DNA from 3 places in the Pseudomonas sp. Q1-7 genome. Region 2 is predicted to be linked to each of the others. Evidence: predicted binding sites of a transcription regulator. Region 2 holds the regulator's gene; each other region holds the start of a gene.

Region 1 (7,447 bases), 2.1 Mb from region 2:
GGCAGCACGCGAGAGAGGTCCGGGGCGAACAGGCTGGTTTCCGACAGCAGGTTCTCGCCACGGGCAGCGCGCAGGTCGTTGAGCAGCGGTAGCAGGACCATCGGCAGGTCGCGGCGCGCACTCTGGATGCGGTCCAGATAGGGCGGCAGTTGCAGGATGGCCTGCATCAGCACTTCCAGGGCCTCGCCCCGGTTGGCCGCGCGGTCTTCCATCAGGGCCTGGGCCAGGCGCTCCATTTCCTCGGCGAGCAGGGCCGCGCCGTAGAACTCGACCATCTGCAGCGTGCCCTGGACCTGGTGGATATAGGTCAGGCAGAAGCGCATCCGTGTCGGGTCCTGCGGGTTTTCGACGAAGGCCTCCAGGGCCTGCCGCGCCTGCTTCAGGGTTTCCGCGATCTCGCCCTTGACCCACTCGAGGGCGACGTAGTCGTGCCGATCAGTCATAGCCGTCTGCTATCCCTTCCGGGTGAATGCCAGAACCTGTTCGTTGGCCACCGGCTCAAGGTCCGGATGTTGCCAACCCACTACTTCGCCCACGCCCAGCACCATCAGGCCTCCCGGCGCCAGGCGCTCGGCCAGGCGGTTGAGGATTTCCCGGCGGCGCCAGCGGCGGAAGTAGATCAACAGGTTCTGGCAGAAAATTACGTCCATGCCGGACATTGGCGCCTTGGCCAGTTCCAGCACATTGAGCCGGGCGCAACACATCCGCGCGGCCAGGCTCGGCACTACCTTGTAGCGACCGTCTTCCTGCACCTGGAAATAGCGCTCGGCGAGCGCCGCATCCAGTTGTTCCAGACGCCGGGCGCCGTACAGGCCCTCGCGGGCCTTGGCCAGGGCGCTGAGGCTGATGTCGGTGCCGGTCACGCCGTAGTAGTTCGGCTGTTCGGTACCACTAAGCGCCTCGGCCGCCAGCATGGCCAGGGAATAGGGCTCTTCACCGCTGGAGCAACCCACGCTCCAGATCTCCAGGGGCCGCGCCAGGCCTCCCTCGACGCGGCCGCGCAAGTAGTCGGCAAGCAGCTCGAAGGATGCCGGGTGACGGAAAAAGCGGGTTTCCTGCACGGTCAGGCGGTCCAGCAGGGTCGACCACTCCACCGCGCCACGCGGACCGTCGGTGACCTGCCGATAGTAGCTGGCGTAATCCTGCACCCCGAGCTCACGCATCCGCGCGCTGAGGTTGGCCTGGAGGAAGGAACGGCGCTGGTCGTTGACCACCACGCCGGTACGTTCCTCGAGCAGCTTCTGCCAGTCGTGGAACTCCGCTGTCGTCATGTCGGCCAGGGGTTTCAAGGCCCAGACGCCGCCTGGCTGCATGCTGTCGTGCCCTTGATTCATGGCCGTCATGCCGCGACCTCAGGCCGCGGCGCCTCCCCTGCTCAGGCTATGTCCTGGGCTTCCGGCAACTTGAAGCCGGAAACCGACTTGCGCATCTCGCTGGCCATCTTCGCCAGGTTGCCGATGCTCTTCGCGGTAGCGGTGGTACCGGCGGAGGTCTGCGAGGTGATCTCCTGGATCACGTTCATGGTGTTGGAGATGTGGCCGGCAGAGGACGCCTGCTGACGAGCGGCGTTGGAGATGTTCTGGATCAGCGCCGCAAGGGTCTTGGATACCTTCTCGATCTCTTCCAGGGCCACACCGGCGTCCTGCGCCAGGTGGGCGCCGCGGACCACTTCGGAGGTGGTCTGCTCCATGGAGATCACCGCCTCGTTGGTGTCGGTCTGAATGGTCTTCACCAGGGCCTCGATCTGTTTGGTCGCGGCGGAGGAACGTTCCGCGAGGCGCTGTACTTCGTCCGCCACCACGGCGAAGCCGCGGCCCGCGTCGCCGGCCATGGACGCCTGGATAGCGGCGTTCAGGGCGAGGATGTTGGTCTGGTCGGCGATGTCGTTGATCAGGCTCACGATGTCACCGATCTCCTGGGACGACTCACCGAGGCGCTTGATCCGCTTCGAGGTGTCCTGGATCTGTTCACGGATGTTGTCCATGCCGGTGATGGTGTTGTGCACCACTTCGTTGCCCTTGTTGGCGATGGCTACGGAACGCTCCGCTACCGCCGAGGATTCCGAGGCGTTCGCCGATACCTGGTCAATGGACACGGCCATTTCGTTGATCGCGGCGGACGCGCCGGCGATTTCCTGTGCCTGGTGCTCGGATGCCTCGGCCAGGTGCATGGCGGTGGCCTGGGTTTCCTGGGCGGCGGCGGCCACCTGCACGGCGGTCAGGTTGATGGTTTCCACCAGTTCGCGGAGCTGGTCGATGGAGTAGTTGATGGAGTCGGCGATCGCACCGGTGAAATCCTCGGTCACGGTCGCGGCCACGGTCAGGTCACCGTCGGCGAGGTCGGCGATCTCGTCGAGCAGACGCAAGATCGCGGCCTGGTTACGTTCGTTCTTCGCCGCGGTCTCGGCCAGTCGGTTGCGCGTGCTCTGTACCATCACCAGGCCGATGAGGATGATCGCGCCCAGGGCGATGGCGCCCAGTACGTAGCCGGCGAGGGTATTCAGGCCACGGCCGCCGGCCAGGTTCTCGAAACCGGTAGTCAGGCCGGAGGCCTTGTCCAGCAGGGTCTGGGAGCCAGTGAAGATGGTGTTGGCGGACTCGCGGACCTGGAAGAGTTCGGGCGAGGTTTCGAGAATCTCGTCCACCGAGCCGGAAACGAATTCGAAGAGCTCGGAAATCTCCTGCAGGCGCTCCAGGGCTTCGGTGTTGGTGACCTTGGTGATCTCCATCGCCGCGTTGCCTTCGAGCATGGCGTTCAGGACGCGGCCGAACAGGCTGGCGTCGCGACCGAACATGTCGGCGGCCTGCACCGAGTCCTCGTCGCCGGCCAGCACCTTGTTCACCGAGCCGAGGATACGTTCGGCCAGCAGCGACTGGCGCTGGGCCACGGACACCTGGCTGGCGGGGGCGCCGCTTTCCAGCAGGATGTCCACCACTTCCTCGTACTCGACCTGCAGCTGCGGAATGGTCTCGGCCAGGGTGGCGGCTACCTGGTGCAGGGAAAGTACGGTCTGCTCGCTGGTAAGGATGGCGTCGGCGTTCTTGCGCAGGCTTTCCCAGTCCTTCTGCACGGCGTCCATCTCGGCCTTCACGGCATCGGGCGCGGCGGGCAGGCTGGTGGAAGCGTCGCCTTTCAGCAGGAAATTCCAGCGCTGGTCGAAGTCGTTGCGCGCGTCCTTCAGCAAGGCGAAGGCCTCGGCCTTGCCCGCCGCGGCTTCACTGGAGTTCTTCGCGATACGCTGGGACAGCACGCGCAGCTCGCCGGCGTGACTGATGTATTCCTTGTCATGGTTCGCCTGGGTATTGAGGTACGCGAAGTTCGCGAACAGCAGCACCATGGCGATGATCAGGACCACGAAGAGTCCGGCGATCAGCGATGTGCTGCGCACCCCGGAAAACAGATTGCCTGCGTTCAGTCTTTTCATTATCGGGCCCCCGCCTGGACCAACCACTGTATTCCCATGTAACGCCAAAGGGCCGGCAAGGCCGGCCCAACCTTGAAGCAACGGCCCCCGGAGCTTCGCCGCCGGAGACCCGTACGGAGCGCCGCGCGCCCCGCGTCGAACCTAGACAGCGACCTCGAGGAACGCCTGGTGCTGCGCGAGCGCATGCGGGCTGAATACCAGCCAGGGCTGCTCGCGATGGAAGACGCCATGGATGAAAGGCTGGATGCTGGCCTCCAGCGGAGGCAGCTCCTCGCTGAAGGCGTCCACCAGAAAATGCTGCATGCCGAAGACTTCGTCGACCACCAGGCCAGCGAATATCTCCTGGTGGTCCACCACCAGGACCCGGCGCTGCTTGCGCAAGGGCGACAGGTCGCTGCCGAAGAAACCGCACAGGTCCATGATCGGCAGCAGCCGGCCACGGACGTTGGAAACGCCCTTGACCCAGGTCTTCACGCCGGGGAGCGAGGTGAAGCGCGGCTCATGCAGCACTTCGGAAACCTCCCCCATGGGGGCCACGAACAGGCGCTCGCCCATGCGGAATCCGATGCCGCTCCAGCTCTGCACCACCTGTTGCTGGGCAGGCAGGCCCGCCGCCAGCGCACGGCAGCGCTGGTCGATCGCGAAGAGGAGCTGGAAGGGAGTCTGTGAGTCCGACATGGCGACCGGCCTTGGCCTGCTTGTAATAGTTATGGTTCGGGGCCTGGCGCGGCAGTCAGCCGGCCAGTACGGCGTTCAGCGTCTTGATCAGGGTGTCTTCTTCGATCGGCTTGGTCAGGTAGTCCTTGGCGCCTTGGCGCTTGCCCCAGACCTTGTCGGTTTCCTGGTCCTTGGTGGTGACGATGATCACCGGAATATGGCTGGTTTCGGCGTCCTTGGTCAGTTGACGGGTCGCCTGGAAGCCGTTGAGACCGGGCATCACGATGTCCATCAGGACGGCGTCCGGCTTCTCCTGGCGGGCCAGGGCCACGCCATCGGCGCCGTTCTCGGCCTTGAGTACCTGATGGCCATGCTTTTCGAGCATGGCGGTCAACTTGTACATCTCAGTCGGCGAGTCATCAACAATCAGAATACGAGCCATGGTGTTCCCCATACGGAAAGGCTTCACCGGCCATCAAGGCCGGACTTCAGGAGGCTTGCTCCACCGGGGTGAAATCAGGGACGTGAGTCTTGATCGCGCCGAGCAGCTCTTCCTTGCTGAAGGGCTTGGTGAGGTACTGATCGGAACCGACGATGCGACCCTTGGCCTTGTCGAACAGGCCGTCCTTGGAGGACAGCATGATCACCGGGGTGGACTTGAAAGCACTGTTGTTCTTGATCAGGGCACAGGTCTGATACCCGTCCAGGCGCGGCATCATGATGTCGACGAAGATGATGTTCGGGTGGGAATCGGCGATCTTGGCCAAGGCATCGAAACCATCGACTGCAGTGATGACCTCGCACCCCACCTTCTTGAGCAAAGTCTCGGCGGTGCGACGAATCGTCTTCGAATCGTCGATCACCATGACCTTCAAACCCTCGGAATGCTGTTCCATGTTCGCCCTACCATCGCCTCGGTGAGTCGTTATTCTGCTTTATATATGTGCCTGAGGCCCTGCAACCGATGGGCTGCGACCCAATCGTCGGGCCTTTTTAGCACAGTCTCCAGACGCAAGCTACACGCCCCCGCATCTGTGATTCCTCCCCTTCCAGGGAAGGTTTTTCCCTTGACCGCAATCAATGCCGGCGCCACCCTGAGCGCCTTATCCAACCGGCCCGCCGTGTCTGGCGCGCCCCTTGAAACCTGTTGCGGAGACCCCCCATGAGCGTTCGCCTCGGGATCGTCATGGACCCCATTGCGCAAATCTCCTTCAAGAAGGACAGCTCCCTGGCCATGCTGCTGGCGGCCCAGGAGCGCGGCTGGTCGCTGTTCTACATGGAACAGCAGGACCTATACCAGAAAAACGGTGAAGCTCGCGCGCGCATGCGCCCTCTGAAGGTATTTCTCGATCCCGACCACTGGTTCGAACTGGACGGCGAAACCGACACGCCGCTTTCCGACCTTGACGTGATCCTGATGCGCAAGGACCCCCCGTTCGACAACGAATTCGTCTACTCCACCTACCTGCTGGAGCAGGCCGAACGGGCCGGCGTGCTGGTGGTCAACCGCCCGCAGAGTCTCCGCGACTGCAACGAGAAGTTCTTCGCCACCCTGTTCCCCCAGTGCGCGCCGCCGACCCTGGTCAGCCGACGAGCGGACATTCTGCGCGAGTTTGCCGAAGAACAGCGTGACATCATTCTCAAACCCCTTGATGGCATGGGGGGCTCTTCGATCTTCCGCCACCGCGCCGGCGACCCGAACCTCTCGGTGATCCTCGAAACCCTGACCCAGCACGGCAGCCAGCAGATCATGGCGCAGCGCTACCTGCCGGCGATCAAGGACGGCGACAAGCGCATCCTGATGATCGACGGCGAGCCGGTGCCTTACTGCCTGGCACGCATCCCCGCCGCCGGCGAGACCCGTGGCAACCTGGCTGCCGGCGGCCGTGGCGAGGCCCGTCCGCTGACCGAGCGCGACCGCGAGATCGCCGCCACCGTGGGCCCGACCCTGAGGGAGAAAGGCCTGCTGTTCGTCGGGCTGGACGTGATCGGCGAGCACCTCACCGAGATCAACGTGACCAGCCCGACCTGCATCCGGGAGATCGACAAGGCCTACGACACGCGCATTGGCGAGCGCCTGATGGATGCCATCGACGCCAAGCTGAAAGCGACCGGCCGCCAGCAACAACCTTGAAGCAGGTAACAGCTTGGCGCTTGTCGCTTGCAGCTCACAGCCTCGCTTCGGCAGACTGCGCCGCTATCTGAAGCAAGCTGACTGGCGATGAACGCAGCCGTGAACACCACTTCCCAACTGTCCGCCGGCGTACGCCCGGCGGATCGGCTGGGCTTTACCCTGTTTCTCGCCGCCGCCCTGCACGTCGCGCTGATCCTCGGCGTCGGCTTCACCGTCGGCGACCCGCAGCAGATCAGCAAGACACTGGAAATCACCCTCGCCACCTTCAAGAGCGAGGAGCAACCGAAGAAGGCCGATTTCCTCGCCCAGGCCAACCAGCAGGGCAGCGGCACCCTGGAGCACAAGGCCACGCCCAAGACCACCGAGCAGGCCCCCTTCCAGGACAAGGAAATCCGCAAGACCACGCCCCCTGCCACCCCGCCCCAGGCGCCGAAGAAGGAAGCGCCCAAGGCCGCCGTGGCGACCAAGGCCCCGCAACCGCAGAAGACCACGGTCAAGCGTGAGCAGACCAGGCCCCAGCCCGAAGCGGCGCCGGCGCCCACCTTCGACAGCTCGCAGCTCTCCGCCGAAATCGCCAGCCTCGAGGCGGAACTGGACAAGGAGCGCCAGCTCTACGCCAAGCGCCCGCGTATCCACCGCCTCAATGCCGCCTCGACCATGCGCGACAAGGGCGCCTGGTACAAGGAGGAGTGGCGCAAGAAGATCGAGCGCATCGGCAACCTCAACTACCCGGACGAGGCCCGCCGTCAGCGCATCTACGGCAACCTGCGGCTGCTGGTCTCGATCAATCGCGACGGCACCCTCTACGAAGTGCAGGTGCTGGAGTCCTCCGGCCAGCCGGTGCTGGACCAGGGCGCCATGCGCATCGTCCGTCTCGCCGCGCCCTTCGCGCCCTTCACCGGCGACCTGGCGGACATCGACCGCCTGGAGATCATCCGCACCTGGCGTTTCGAACGTGGCGACCGCCTGTCGAGCAACTGACGGCAGCCGACCGATATAGGCTCTAGGCTTCAACCAGGACTCCGGCGTCGGCCGCCGTACCGCTTGAAGCCTTCCGCCTTAAGCCTGAAACTAGCCCACATGAAAAGCGCACCGAGCTACCTCAAGCACCATTTCCTGATCGCCATGCCGCACATGGCCGATCCCAACTTCGCCCAGACCGTCACCTACCTGGTGGAACACAACGAGCAGGGCGCCATGGGCCTGGTGATCAACCGCCCCAACGGCCTGAG
Region 2 (7,447 bases):
TGCATATTCGCGACAACCTCGACCTGCTGCCCAACGCCTACCGCCTGACGCTGATGGGCGTCAGCGTGGCCGAGGCGGAGGTCTACCCGGACCGCGAACTGGCGATCAACCCCGGCCAGGTGTTCGGCACCCTCAACGGCATCGCTGCCAAGGATCCGGCATTCGGCCTGGAAGCGGTGTGGATCGACGTCAATCAGCGCGACCAGGCGCAGTCCCTCGGCTACACGGTGGTCGACGCCAGCACCGTGGTCGCCACCCACCTCAACCAGGTATTGCACAAGCATGCCCACGAGTTGCTGGGCCACGAAGAAGTCCAGCAACTGATGCAGAACCTCGCCAAGAGTTCGCCGCGCCTGGCCGAAGAGCTGGTACCGGGCATGGTGTCGCTGTCGACCCTGCTCAAGGTGCTGCAGGCGTTGCTGCAGGAGCAGGTGCCGGTTCGCGACATCCGCACCATCGCCGAGGCCATCGCCAACGTCGCCCCGAAGAGTCAAGATCCCGCCGCGCTGGTGGCGGCGGTCCGCGTCTCGCTGGCTCGCGCAATCGTGCAAAGCATTGTGGGACTAGAGCCGGAGCTGCCTGTGATCACCCTGGAGCCCAGGTTGGAACAGATATTGCTGAATAGCCTGCAGAAGGCCGGACAGGGTTCGGAAGATGGCGTTCTCCTCGAACCCGGAATGGCCGAGAAGCTGCAACGTTCCCTGGTGGAAGCGGCGCAGCGCCAGGAGATGCTCGGCAAGCAGGCGATCCTGCTGGTGGCCGGGCCGATCCGGGCGATGATGTCGCGCTTCGCAAGGCTCGCCGTGCCAACCATGCACGTCCTGGCCTACCAGGAAATTCCGGACAACAAGCAGGTCACCATAGTCGCGACTGTGGGGCAGAACTAACCGAGGTCAAGGACCATGCAGGTCAAACGTTTCTTCGCCGCCGATATGCGTCAGGCCATGAAGCTGGTGCGTGATGAACTGGGCGCGGATGCCGCCATCATCGGTAACCGTCGGGTTGCCGGCGGTGTCGAGCTGACCGCGGCGCTGGACTACCCACTGCCCGCGCCGGCGCCGAGCAAGCCGAATCCGGCCCTCGAAGCCGAGCTGCGCAAGACCCAGGCGCGTATCGCCCAGGCGCAGGCGGAGCTGACCACCCGCGCCCAGGCCGACGCCGGCAAGGACCGTCAATTGTTCGCCGGTGAGCCGTTGACCGCCATCGAGTCGGAGCTGCCGGAAGCCGCCCTGTCCGCCGCCATGGCCCGTCCGCGCAGCGTGCCGCGTCCGCTGGAGTCGGTCGGCGCGCCCAAGCCCGCCGCCGTCGACCAGGCTGCCCTGGACGCGATGCGCTTCGAACTGAGCGGCCTGCGCGAACTGATCGAAGTGCAACTGGGCTCCATCGCCTGGGGCCAGATGCAGAGCCGCCGTCCGCAGCAGGCAAGCCTCTGGCGCCGCCTGCAGCGCATGGGGCTGCCGGCCGAACTGTCCCGCGCGCTGCTGGACAAGGTGGCGGGCGTCAAGGAGCCGCGCCAGGCCTGGCGCATGCTGCTGGCGCACCTGGCCCACGCGATCCGCACGCCGCAGAACGAGCCGCTGGAAGAGGGCGGGGTGATCGCCCTGGTCGGCCCGGCCGGCATGGGCAAGACCACCACGCTGGCCAAGCTGGCTGCCCGCTACGTGCTCAAGTACGGCGCCCAGAGCGTCGCGCTGGTGAGCATGGACAGCTTCCGCATCGGCGCCCAGGAGCAGATCAAGACCCTCGGCCGCATCCTCAACGTGCCGGTGACCCTGGTCGATCCGGGCCAGTCGCTGACCCAGGCCCTGGCGCCTCTGGTCCGCAAGCGCGTGGTGCTGATCGATACCGCCGGTCTGCCGGTCAACGATCCGGCCCTGGCCATGCAGCTCGAAGCGCTGGCCAGCCGGGCGATAAACGCGAAGAATTACCTGGTGATGGCCGCCACCAGTCAGAGCCAGGTACTCAAGGCGGCCTATCACAGCTACAAGCGTTGCGGCCTGGTCGGCTGCATCATCACCAAGGCGGACGAAGCGGCCAGTCTCGGCGAGGTTTTGGGGCTGGCTATCGGCCAGCATCTCCCGGTAGCCTATCTGGCCGACGGTCCGCGAATCCCGGATGATCTGCAGGTTCCGCGCAGCCACCAGCTGGTGAGCCGCGCGGTCAGCCTCCAGGCGCCGGAAGATCCGAGCGAAGAAGCCATGGCCGACCTGTTCGCCGGGCTGTACCAGAATCCGGCGCGGCGCGCCGGTTGAAGAAGTGTGAACCGCCCCGGAGAGGGCGGTGCTAGACACCCAAGTGGCCCAAGGCAAGGTATTTGAAATGGGTAGTATGCATCCCGTACAGGTGATCGCGGTGACCGGCGGCAAGGGTGGCGTCGGCAAGACCAACGTGTCGGTGAACCTTTCGCTGGCGCTGGCCGATCTCGGTCGTCGCGTCATGCTGCTGGACGCCGACCTCGGCCTGGCCAACGTCGACGTCCTGCTCGGCCTCACCGCCAAACGCACCCTGGCCGATGTGATCAATGGCGAATGTGACCTGCGCGACGTGCTGTTGCAGGGGCCGGGGGGCATCCGCATCGTCCCGGCCGCCTCCGGCACCCAGAGCATGGTGCAGCTTTCGCCCATGCAGCACGCCGGCCTGATCCAGGCATTCAGCGACATCAGCGACAACCTCGACGTGCTGGTGATCGACACCGCCGCCGGCATCGGCGATTCGGTGGTCAGCTTCGTCCGCGCGGCCCAGGAAGTGATCGTGGTGGTCTGCGACGAGCCGACCTCCATCACCGACGCTTACGCACTGATCAAGCTGCTCAACCGCGACTACGGCATGAGCCGCTTCCGCGTGCTGGCCAACATGGCCCACAGCCCGCAGGAAGGGCGCAACCTGTTCGCCAAGCTGACCAAGGTCACCGACCGCTTCCTCGACGTCGCCCTGCAGTACGTGGGCGCCGTTCCCTACGACGAGTCGGTGCGCAAGGCGGTGCAGAAGCAACGCGCGGTCTACGAAGCGTTCCCGCGCTCGAAGTGCTCGCTGGCCTTCAAGGCCATCGCGCAGAAGGTCGACAGCTGGCCGCTGCCGGCCAATCCGCGGGGCCACCTGGAGTTCTTCGTCGAGCGGCTGGTCCGGCAGCCGAGCGCGGAAAACCCCGTATGACACCCGCCACTGGACTGCGTATGTACGGCAAGGCACAGGCGAGGGATTCGCAACATCAGTTGATCGAGCGTTACGCCCCCCTGGTCAAGCGCATCGCCTACCACCTGCTCGCGCGCCTGCCGGCCAGCGTGCAGGTCGAAGACCTGATGCAGTCCGGGATGATCGGCTTGCTCGAAGCCTCGAAGAAGTATGACGGCAGCAAGGGCGCCAGCTTCGAGACCTATGCCGGTATCCGCATTCGCGGGGCCATGCTCGACGAGGTCCGCAAGGGCGACTGGGCGCCGCGCTCGGTGCATCGCAACACCCGCATGGTGAGCGACGCGATCCGCGCCATCGAGGCCAGAACGGGACGCGACGCTAAAGATCAGGAAGTTGCTGCCGAACTTGAATTGAGTCTCGAAGACTACTACGGCATCCTGAGCGACACCTTGGGCAGCCGCCTGTTCAGCTTCGACGACCTGTTGCAGGACGGCGAGCAGGGCGGCATGCACGAGGACGCCGGTGTCACCCAATTCTCGCCTTCCCATGATCTGGAAGAAGACCGCTTCCAGGCCGCGCTGGCCGATGCCATCGCGAACCTGCCGGAGCGGGAGCGCCTGGTGCTGGCGCTGTATTACGACGAAGAACTGAATTTGAAGGAAATTGGTGAAGTGCTGGGGGTCAGCGAATCACGGGTCAGCCAGTTGCACAGCCAATGCGCGGCACGTCTGCGCGCGCGGCTGGGCGAATGGCGCGCGCGTTGAACCGGCACCACTTCCAGATATGAGTGCGCTCCCGGCAAGAGGGGCGTTTGAGACTGTACGGAGGTCGACTTGGACAAAAACATGAAAATCCTCATCGTTGACGATTTCTCGACGATGAGACGGATCATCAAGAACCTCTTGCGTGACTTGGGCTTCACCAATACCGCCGAAGCCGACGACGGCACAACCGCCCTGCCGATGCTGCACAGCGGCAACTTCGATTTCCTCGTGACCGACTGGAACATGCCCGGCATGACCGGCATCGATCTGCTGCGCGCGGTGCGCGCCGACGAGCGCCTGAAGCATCTGCCGGTCCTGATGGTGACGGCCGAGGCCAAGCGCGAGCAGATCATCGAGGCCGCCCAGGCCGGTGTGAACGGCTACGTGGTCAAACCTTTCACTGCCCAGGTGCTGAAAGAAAAAATCGAGAAGATCTTCGAGCGGGTCAACGGCTGATGTCAGCCGCGAGGGCACCATGGACCAGAATGAACACCTGCTGGGAGACTTCGAGTCGACCCTGAAAGTCCGTGCGCGGGAATTGGTCGAAAGCCTTGAGAAGGGCAATTTCACCGATGCCGTGCAACTTATCCACGAGTTGAACCAGGTTCGCGATCGCGGCCTGTACCAGGAAGTCGGCAAGCTCACCCGTGAGCTGCACAACGCCATTGTCAACTTCCAGATCGACCCGCACCTGCCCCATGCCCAGGAAATGTCGCAGATCGCCGACGCGACCGATCGCCTGTCCTACGTGGTGCAGATGACCGAGAAAGCCGCCAACCGCACCATGGACCTGGTGGAGGAAAGCGCGCCGCTGCTCAACGGTCTGAGCGACGACGCTCAGCAACTGGGTGAGGAGTGGGGGCGTTTCATGCGCCGGGAAATCGGCATCGACGGTTTTCGCGACCTGGCACGCCGCATCGAGCAGTTCCTCGGCCGCAGCCAGCGCGATACCGATGCCCTGTCCAGCAAGCTCAACGACATCCTGCTCGCCCAGGATTACCAGGACCTCACTGGTCAGGTGATCAAGCGCGTGACGCAACTGGTCACCGAAGTGGAGAGCAACCTGGTCAAGCTGGTGCTGATGGCCAGTCAGGTCGACCGCTACGCCGGCATCGAGCACGACCACGCCGCGCTGCGCGCCGAGCAGGAAAAACAAAAAAATCCTTCCAGGGGTGAAGGTCCGCAGATCCATGCCGATAAACGTGAAGACGTGGTGTCCGGACAGGACGACGTCGACGATCTGCTATCCAGCCTTGGTTTCTAGGGGAGCCACCGAATGAGCTTCGACGCCGATGAAGAAATCCTCCAGGACTTCCTGGTAGAGGCCGGCGAAATTCTGGAGCAACTGTCCGAGCAATTGGTCGAACTGGAAAGCCGCCCGGACGACATGGACCTGCTCAACGCGATCTTTCGTGGTTTCCACACCGTGAAGGGGGGCGCCGGCTTCCTCCAGCTCAACGCGCTGGTGGAGTGCTGCCACATCGCCGAGAACGTCTTCGATATCCTGCGCAAGGGCGAACGCCGCGTGGATGCCGAACTGATGGACGTGGTGCTGCAGGCCCTGGACACGGTCAACGAGATGTTCAGCGAGGTGCGCGAGCGCAAGGAGCCCACGCCCGCCACGCCGGACCTGCTGGCGGCGCTCTCGCGACTGGCCGAGCCCGCCGGCGCCGATGCCGAACCCGTGGCACCGGCCCCTGCCGCTCCCGCACCGGTGGCCGAGGCGTCCACGTCCGCCAGCGACATCACCGACAGCGAGTTCGAGCAGTTGCTCGACGCCCTGGGTGACAGCGTCGGCGGCGCCACCGTCGCCGAGCCGGCGGTTGCTGCTGCCGACGACGAGATCACCGACGACGAGTTCGAAGCGCTGCTCGACCAGTTGCATGGCAAGGGCAAGTTCGCCGGCGCCGTGGAGCCGACCGCTGCCGTTGCCGCCCAGGCCCCGGCGGCTGCCCTGGCCACCGCCGGCGGCGGGGATGAGATTACCGACGACGAGTTCGAGGACCTGCTCGACCAGTTGCACGGCAAGGGCAAGTTCAACGGCGGTGCCGTGGACGCGGCGATCCCCAGTGCTCCGGCCGCGCCCGCCACCGAGGCGGGCGATAACATCACCGACGATGAATTCGAAGCGCTGCTCGACCAGTTGCACGGCAAGGGCAAGTTCACCGGCGCCACCGAGGAACCGGCCGCCGCGCCGGCGCCAGTGGTCAGCCGTCCCGCTCCTGCGCCGGCTCCCGCTCCTGCTCCAGCACCCAAGCCGACGGCCAGGACCGAACCGGCCCCCGCGCCGCGCCAGCCGGCCACGCCCGCCGGCGGCAACGGTGCCGCCGGGCCGGCCGCGGTCAGCGAAGCGGAAACCACCGTGCGGGTGGATACCGCGCGGCTGGACGACATCATGAACATGGTCGGCGAGCTGGTGCTGGTGCGTAACCGCCTGGTGCGCCTGGGTGCCAACAGCGGCGACGAGTCGATGGCCAAGGCCGTGTCCAACCTGGACGTGGTCACCGCCGATCTGCAGACAGCGGTCATGAAGACCCGGATGCAGCCGATCAAGAAAGTCTTCGGCCGCTTCCCGCGCCTGGTCCGCGACCTGGCACGCAACCTGAAGAAGGAAATCAACCTCGAACTGGTGGGCGAGGAAACCGATCTCGACAAGAACCTGGTCGAGGCCCTGGCCGACCCGCTGGTGCACCTGGTGCGCAATGCCGTCGACCACGGCATCGAGTCCCCCGAGGAGCGCGAGGCCGCCGGCAAGCCGCGTACCGGCCGGGTGGTGCTTTCCGCCGAACAGGAAGGCGACCACATCCTCCTGATGATCACCGACGACGGCAAGGGCATGGACGCAGCCGTGCTGCGCGCCAAGGCGGTGGAGAAGGGGCTGCTGGACAAGGACGCCGCCGAGCGCCTGACCGAGCTGGAGTGCTACAACCTGATCTTCGCCCCGGGCTTCTCGACCAAATCGGAAATTTCCGATGTGTCCGGTCGCGGCGTTGGCATGGACGTGGTGAAAACCAAGATTTCCCAGCTCAACGGCACCGTCAATGTGTTCTCGCAGAAGGGCTCGGGCTCGAAGATCGTCATCAAGGTGCCGCTGACCCTGGCGATCATGCCCACCCTGATGGTGATGCTGGGCAACCAGGCCTTCGCCTTCCCGCTGGTCAACGTCAACGAGATCTTCCACCTCGACCTGTCGCGCACCAATGTGGTGGACGGCCAGGAAGTGGTGATCGTCCGTGACAAGGCGCTGCCGCTGTTCTACCTCAAGCGCTGGCTGGTACGTGACGCGGCGGTGGAGGAGCAGGGCGAGGGCCACGTGGTGATCCTGTCGGTGGGTACCCAGCGCATCGGCTTCGTGGTCGACCAGCTGGTGGGCCAGGAAGAGGTGGTGATCAAGCCCCTGGGCAAGATGCTGCAGGGCACGCCGGGCATGTCCGGCGCCACCATCACCGGGGATGGCCGTATCGCGCTGATCCTCGACGTGCCGAGCATGCTCAAGCATTACGCGCGTCGCGGTTGATCTCGGGCGGCCAGCAATGGCCGCCCGCTAGGAG
Region 3 (7,447 bases), 1.3 Mb from region 2:
AGCGGCTTCCCTTGCGGCGGTGTCGGCTGCTCGAAAGCGCGGTATTCGAACTGATTGAAGCTGCCGGTGCTGGTCAGGCGCCGGGTGAGCACGGCGCGGTGTTCTTCGCCATGCAGGTTGATCTGTACCTTGTTGCCTTCCTGGAAAGGCAGGCGGGGCGTGATGAGGGTGGCGGGACGGGAAATGGCGCCTATGGCCGGCAGCAGCAGGGCGCGCAGGTAATGGCTGTTCTGTTCGCCTTTGCGCATCAGCAGCACGCCGCAAGATTGCGCCTGGGGCGCTACGAGTTCGATGCCCATCTGGGTGCCGCCGCCGCGCACCTGGCGAATCCAGCGAACCACGGCAATGCTCCAGTCCTGTCCGGGGGCGTCCTGCACCCCCAGGAGCTCGCCGGCCTGCAGTTGGCTGGGGACTTCCTTGGGCCAGCTCAGGCAGTAGCCGCCTGGGCTGTGGTTGACCACCGCGACATTGAAGGTGGGATAGCTTTCCGGTGCCGCACTGGCCTGGGCGGGCGGTGTGCTGTTCTCGGAAACGGGCCGGGTGTATTCGATCTCTTCCAGCGGGATGCCCTGCTGCCAGCCCTGGGTGGGTTGGGCGTCGAAGGCGTTGGCCCAGACATCCTTCGCCGGTTTCTTGCTGATCGAGTGGAACACGGCCTGGCCGATGTCCTGGGGCAGTTTGAGCACTTCGCTGAAGGGCTGCTCATCGGCCAGGAAGAAGTGCAGGGCGCTCATGCCGATGCACAGGGTCAGGCTGCCCTGGCCGGGATTGCGTTGGAAGGTGCGCTCGGAAATGTCGCCCCAGGCTGAGCTCAGGTGCTGCAGCAGGTCGATCGTGAGGCCTTCGGGCATCGGCAGGCTGGCCTGCTTGCGCTGCTCGGCGGGCAATTGCAGGTAATCCTTGATGGCGTCCACCAGCGGCAGCGGGTCAAGCCCCAGCAGGGTCCGCTGTTCGACGCCCTGGAACAGCGACTTGTAGCGTGGCGGACCGTCCAGTTGCGGCGCCACGGCGAAGAGGCTGGAGGGCAGTTCGGCCGGCTGCAGAAGCACCAGTGCACTCCACGCCTCGAGTATTTCCGCCAGGAGGGCGATGCCATGCTGGCGCATCTGGTTGCAGCGGGCGCAGCCCAGCAGCAGCGCCACCAGATAGGTCTGTTCGACGCTCAGCGCCTGGGTGCGGCGAGCCAGCGGATCGCGCACGGCAAGGCGGTGGAGCCGGCGACTCTGGGCGAGCTGGTAGAGCTGGTGAAGCTCCAGCCAGAGGCCTTCGGGGACCGGACAGTAAAGCTGGTTGGAGCGAATCAGCGGCCCGTTCAGGCTGTGCACCGCCCGTTGCAGGGCCATGCCGAGGATCTGCTCGCGTTCACGATCGAGGCTGGGGCGCGAGGCCACGCGCACGACGATCAGCTTGTAACCGACGGCCAGGTGGTTCTGCAGGGCCTGGCAGAGGTTCGCGACCTTGCGTGGACGCTCATCCAGAACGATGGACTGGCCGAGGAAGTGGCGCTCCAGGTGTTGGCAGACGAAATGCACTTCCGGGCGTATCAGTTCCAGAAGTTGCAGGCGATTCGCAGTCGGGGTGTCGAGCTGGTTGAGTTCCACCAGGGCCTGGTAAAGCTGGCGAGCGGTTTCGCCGAGGTTGGCCTTGGGTAGGTGGGCGATCCAGTTTTTCAGGTCGCGAGGGGTGGCATCGCAGAAGGACAGGCTCTGTTTGCTAGGCGCGGGGACGCGCAACAGCAGGTGAGGGCTCTGATGGTCCATCCGGATCGGTTTCTCCGATTTCTCGTGTGTAGTTGTAGTGGGTTGGATTTCAGCACTCTAACAGCATCCTTGCACGACGGCAGCCTGTCCAAATGGCGACTCGCCTGCAGTGTGACGTGCTGATGAAGAATGGGACCCCGGCTGAGCCACGAGGGTTCGCCGGGGTCGGGTTCGATTACTCGCCCTTGGGCAGGGCCAGCAGTTGGCCCATGCGTACCTGGCTGCCGGGCCAGGCGTTCTCGGCCCAGCGCACCTGGTCCGGCCCGAACAGGACGATGGCGGTGGAGCCGAGCTTGAAACGACCGAGTTCGTCACCCTTCTCCAGCACGATGGGCGCGCGGGCCGCTTCGTCGTAGCTGAATGTCTTCAGTTCGCGCTTGGGCGGGGTGACCAGTCCGGCCCAGGTGGTTTCGATCGAGGCGACGATCATCGCCCCCACCAGCACCACGGCCATCGGGCCGCGTTCGGTGTCGAAGATGCACACCACGCGCTCGTTGCGGGCGAACAGTTCGGGCACGTTCTCGGCGGTGCTCTGGTTCACCGAGAACAGCCGCCCCGGTACGTAGACCATTTCCCGCAGGGTGCCGCCCAGGGGCGCATGCACGCGGTGGTAGTCCTTGGGGGACAGGTAGACGGTGGCGAATTCGCCGCCCATGAAGGGCGCCGCGCGTTCGGCATCGCCGCCGAGCAGTTCCAGCACGCTGAAGCTGTGGCCCTTGGCCTGGAAGCAGCGGCCATGCTCAATCGGGCCGATCTGGCTGATGGCGCCGTCGGCCGGGCAGAGGATGGCGCCAGGGGTTTCATCCAGTGGGCGGGCGCCGGGCTTCAGTGCGCGCGTGAAGAAGGCGTTGAAGTGTTCATAGGCGGTGAGGTCTTCGACCAGCGCTTCGCTCATGTTCACCTGGTAGCGCTTGGCGAACCAGGCGGTGAAGGCGTTCTTGAACCAGTGCACGCGGCATTCGGCGATGCAGCCGGCCAGGCGCGAAAGCAGGTGATGCGGCAGCAGGTACTGGCTGATGATGAAGATGCGTTCTTTCATTGGGTTTCCTTGGCGAATGGGGCCTCAGGTTTCTACGGGGGTATCCGGGTGATTTCCCCACTCGGACCAGGAGCCGGCATAGCCCTTGACCCGGGGATAGCCGAGGGCCTTGGCCACCAGGTAGGTGAAGCCGGAGCGGTGGTGGGTCTGGCAGTGGGTGACGATTTCCTTGTCCGGGGTGATGCCCAGGGACTGGAGGATTTCGGCCATGTCGGTGCGGATGCGCAGGGCGCGGGCCGGGTCCATGCCGGCGGTCCACTCGAAATTGACCGCGCCGGGTATATGTCCGCCCTTGGCCGCCAGCACCTTGGTGCCGTCGTACTCGCTGGGACCGCGGGCATCCCAGATGGCCAGGTCGGGAGCACCCAGACGGCCCAGAAGGTATTCGCGGGTGGCGGTCGGTTCGTCGTGCAGGGTCAGGGGCAGCGGGCCGCCGACCGCATCGGGCAGGCTTTCCGAGGTTTCCCGGCCTTCGGCCAGCCAGGCGTGCAGGCCGCCGTTCAGGTAGTGGTAGCGGTGGTGGCCGATCACATCGAGCAGCCAGATGAAGCGGCCGGCCCAGCCGCCGCCTTCGTCGTCATAGACCACGTAGGTGGCCCCGGTGCGGTGGCCCAGCTCGCCGAACAGTGCTTCGAGGTTGGCCTTGGCCGGCAGCAGGCCCGGCGCCGGTGGCTGGCCGAGCTGGGTGCGCTTCGGGTCGACGAAGCGGGCTCCCGGGATATGGCCGGCGGCGTAACGGGCCGCACTGGTGAGGTCGACCAGGATCAGCTCGTCGCTACCCAGCAGGGGCGCCAGTTCGGCCGGTTCGATCACCAGCGGCAGGTTGGAGAAGGCGGACATGGAAGCCTCCACGGATGGACAAAGTGGCAGATTGTATAGGAAAGCCTAGCGGCCGCGTCTGGCGAAGCTGGCGAGGGCGCGTTCGATGCACTGGGCTGTCTTGGCGAAGGCGCGCAGGCTGATCTCGGCAAAGGGGGCGCCGTCCTGGTCGGCCACCACCAGCATGGCCACCCGGCCGTTCAGCGCGATGGAGCGCAGCATCAGGTGGTGCCCCGGGAACAGGCTTTTCAATTGCCCCGGCAGCAGGGCGGAGAATTGCGCCATGTTGTCTGGCCCCAGGCGCAGTTGACCAGGCTGGGCCAGCAGGCGCTGCAGCACCTGGCTCTGGCAGGGGTCCAGCTGCAGGCCGCCGGCCTCCTTCGGCAGTCCGGCCTGTTGCTGGGCCAGCAGACGGCTATGGTTGCGGTCGGCCAGCAGCACCAGGACCCGGCGCATGCCGCCGCTTGTCAGTGCGTCGCGGGCGCAGGCGGAAAGCTGCACCACGTTGGTGAAGGGGCTGGGCGCGCGGATCAGCTCGGCGCATTGTCGGCGCCAGTCCTCCAGGGCCGCTGGAGTGGGGGCCGGCGCTGTGACCGGCCCACGCCGCAGGCGATGCTGGTTCCAGGGCCAGAGCAGCGCTTCGGCGGGATGCCAGAGGTCGTCGCGGGCATGCAGGCGTCCGCTCTGCGCGGCGTGCTGGTGAACCTGCTGCTGCAGCCCGTCGAGCGGCATTTTCATGAACAGCCCGGTGAGGCGCTGCCAGCGCAGGCTGTGGTGCTCGGCCCAGCCGGCGTGGGCGGAAACCGCCAGGCCGTTGGCCAGCAGGACGGTATTGCCCGGCTGGGTGAGCCAGCGGCCCAGGACGGGATTGGCGTCCAGCTGTTGCTGCTGGTGCAGGGGGTGCTCATTGTCGCGGGCGATGTGCAGGGCCTGGACCAGCAGGCGGCGGTCTTCGCTCAGCAGGCGGTAGCCCTGGATGATCCAGTCGGGCAGCTTCCAATGCTCGGCCAGGGCCTGGCAGAGGCGCAGCAACGGCACGCCAAGCAGCTCGCGCTCGACCCTGGCGGCCGGCTCGCCGTCGCCCAGCACGCGCTTTTCCCAGGTGGCGAAGAGTTCCGGGTGACTGGCGAGCAGCGGCCAGAGCGGCGAGAGGAACAGCAGGCTGCACCAGTGGATTTCCTGCCAGAGGCGTGCCAGGCGGCTGGCGAACAGGCCGTTGGCCTGCTGCGCGGCATGCTGGCTGATCAGTTGCAGTTGGCGCAGTGCCTGGGGAATTTCGTCCTCGGCCACGGCGGGCAGGCGGTTGAGGAGTGTTTCGGCGCGTTTCAGGCCAAGGCGCGTAAGGGCGGTCTCCAGGCTTTCCGCCGGGCTGCTGAGCAGGTTGGCGGAGGCATTGGCCTCGCGCAGCAGGCTGAGGGCAAGGGCTGGGCTCTCCTGGGTCAGGTCGGCGATATCGCGCAGGGAGCGGCGGTTGTCGCCAAGGGCGCGGCGGACTTTCTCGTGGGCACTGGCGGGGACGGGCAGGCGCACGCCGTCGAGGAGTTTGATCCAGCCGTCGAGGCTGCGTGGCATGGGCTTTGCGCTTGACATAGAGGGCCGCCAATCTGGCTTTTCGCCTGAACAGGCTATAGTCTGGCGCATATTTTCCGATAATTAGAAGGGGCTCTTTTCATAACCCTTTCTACTGACTCTTCAAGCTTCCTTCCTATGGCAAAAATCATCGGCATCATCGTCGTATTCGCCAGCGTGCTCGGTGGGTACGTCCTGTCTCACGGCAAGGTCGCCGCGCTGATCCAGCCCTTCGAGGTCATGATCATCGGCGGTGCTGCGCTGGGGGCCTTCCTTCAGGCCAACCCCGGCAGCATGACGATGATCGTGTTCAAGAAGTCGCTGAAGATGTTCGGCACGCGCTTCACCCATGCCTTTTACCTGGAAGTGCTGCGCCTGCTCTACGAGATCCTCAACAAGAGCCGCCGCGAAGGGATGATGGCCATCGAGGCCGACATCGAGGACGCAGCCGCCAGCCCGATCTTCAGCAAGTACCCGGCCATCCTGAAAGACGAGCGGATGACCGCCTATATCTGCGACTACCTGCGCATCATGTCCTCCGGCAACATGGCGCCCCACGAACTGGAAGGCCTGTTCGACATGGAACTGGCCAGCCTGAAGGAAGAGCTGGAACACCCGTCCCACGCGGTCAACCGCGTCGCCGATGGCCTGCCCGGCTTCGGCATCGTCGCCGCGGTACTCGGCATCGTGGTCACCATGGCCATGCTGGGCGAGGCCGAGCAGGCCGCCCTGGGCCAGCATGTGGGCGCGGCATTGGTGGGGACCTTCCTGGGTATCCTCGCGGCCTACGGTTTCTTCGGCCCGCTGGCGGTGTCCCTGGAGCACGATGCCCGCGAAGAGCTGAATGTGTTCGAGGCCATCAAGGCCTGCCTGGTGGCTTCGGCCTCCGGCATGCCGCCGTCGCTGGCGGTGGAATTCGGTCGCAAGACGCTGTTGCCGGCGCATCGCCCGAGCTTCAGTGAGCTGGAGCAGGCCGTGCGCGGCAGCTGAAGGCTGAGTCATGGAGAACAACCAGCCGATCATCGTCAAGCGCGTCAAGCGCTACGCCGCCGGTCACCACGGCGGCGCCTGGAAGATCGCCTTCGCCGACTTCGCGACGGCGATGATGGCGTTCTTCCTGGTGCTCTGGCTGCTGTCTTCGGCCACCCCGGAGCAGAAAAAAGCCATCTCCGGCTATTTCAAGGACCCCATCGGCTTCACCGAGAGTGCCAGCCCCTACGTCATCGACCTGGGGGGTACGCCCACTCCGGCACCTGACCGCACACTCAATCCCGAACTGAAGGATGCGCCCGACTCCCAGGAGGCCGCGATCGACTCCACCGACTCCACGCCCGTCGACGCCCGGCAGGTCGAGACGATGGCTGACCAGATCGAGCGGGAGCGCCTGGAACTCCTGCTGCAGGAGCTGCAGAACAAGGTCGAGGAGAACCCCGAGCTGCGCAAGTTCAAGGACCAGATCCTTTTCGAGATCACCCAGGACGGCCTGCGCATCCAGATCATGGACGCTGCCAACCGGCCCATGTTCGATCTCGGCAGTGCGCGATTGCAGCCCTATTTCGAAGACATCCTGCTGATCCTCGCCGAGACCATCAAGACCGTGCCGAACAAGATCAGCATCAGCGGCCACACCGACGCCAAGCCCTATGCCGGCGATGTCGAGTTCGGCAACTGGGAGCTGTCCGCAGGACGCGCCAATGCCGCCCGCCGAACGCTGATCGCCGGGGGCTATCCGGAGGGCCAGGTGGCGCGGGTAGTGGGTTACGCGTCCTCGGCGCTGTTCGACCGCAAGGACCCGTTCAACCCGGTCAACCGCCGTATCGACATCATCGTCCTGACCAAGAAGGCCCAGCGCGACATCGAAGGCGAACAGGCGGAACCGGTTGAAAACGACACACCTGCGGCACCCCAGTCCGAGGTTCCCCAACCCCAGGCACCGGCCGACATCCCGAGTGCCCCCCTGCAGCCCCGTGAGTTGCGGGAGAAGCTGAACATCTTCGAGGACGGCGTGCTGAAGATGGAAGAGCCCAAGGGGCAGTGACTGCATCCCCATGAAAAAGGCCACGCACAGCGTGGCCTTTTTCATGGGCGAGCAAGGCGATCACACGCTCAATACTCGTCCTCGGGCAGGCTGGCGAGGATGTGCCGGTAGCTGGCCATTCGCTGCGGGTGTACGCGGCCGTCCTCCAGCGCCTTGAGCAGGGCACAGCCAGGCTCACGGTCGTGCTTGCAGTCGCGGAAGCGGCAGGCGCCGAGCAACTCG

Evidence for each region. Region 2 encodes FliA, which starts transcription of late flagellar genes. Its sites were predicted from a motif close to CTAAAGTTTNNNNNNNNNNNGCCGNTAA; they were not measured.
Region 1: a site for FliA is predicted at 3,474-3,501, ahead of PJW05_RS01640 (methyl-accepting chemotaxis protein). Genes of this name have one in related genera too.
Region 3: a site for FliA is predicted at 5,244-5,271, ahead of motA (flagellar motor stator protein MotA). Genes of this name have one in related genera too.

Annotation. Positions count from the first base shown of each region.
Region 1 covers NZ_CP116304.1:335,341-342,787, reverse strand. The annotation lists gene PJW05_RS01650 (Hpt domain-containing protein) at 1-443, opposite strand, end outside; gene PJW05_RS01645 (protein-glutamate O-methyltransferase) at 453-1,313, opposite strand; gene PJW05_RS01640 (methyl-accepting chemotaxis protein) at 1,376-3,424, opposite strand; gene PJW05_RS01635 (chemotaxis protein CheW) at 3,566-4,102, opposite strand; gene pilH (twitching motility response regulator PilH) at 4,158-4,523, opposite strand; gene pilG (twitching motility response regulator PilG) at 4,570-4,977, opposite strand; gene gshB (glutathione synthase) at 5,244-6,215, shown strand; gene PJW05_RS01615 (energy transducer TonB) at 6,303-7,196, shown strand; gene PJW05_RS01610 (YqgE/AlgH family protein) at 7,296-7,447, shown strand, end outside.
Region 2 covers NZ_CP116304.1:3,987,366-3,994,812, reverse strand. The annotation lists gene flhA (flagellar biosynthesis protein FlhA) at 1-887, shown strand, start outside; gene flhF (flagellar biosynthesis protein FlhF) at 903-2,252, shown strand; gene fleN (flagellar synthesis regulator FleN) at 2,320-3,153, shown strand; gene fliA (RNA polymerase sigma factor FliA) at 3,150-3,896, shown strand; gene PJW05_RS18575 (chemotaxis response regulator CheY) at 3,978-4,352, shown strand; gene PJW05_RS18570 (protein phosphatase CheZ) at 4,372-5,160, shown strand; gene PJW05_RS18565 (chemotaxis protein CheA) at 5,173-7,413, shown strand.
Region 3 covers NZ_CP116304.1:5,237,536-5,244,982, reverse strand. The annotation lists gene PJW05_RS24260 (molecular chaperone) at 1-1,760, opposite strand, end outside; gene asd (archaetidylserine decarboxylase) at 1,936-2,799, opposite strand; gene rhdA (thiosulfate sulfurtransferase) at 2,824-3,639, opposite strand; gene PJW05_RS24245 (HDOD domain-containing protein) at 3,685-5,190, opposite strand; gene motA (flagellar motor stator protein MotA) at 5,326-6,177, shown strand; gene motB (flagellar motor protein MotB) at 6,188-7,225, shown strand; gene rsgA (small ribosomal subunit biogenesis GTPase RsgA) at 7,294-7,447, opposite strand, start outside.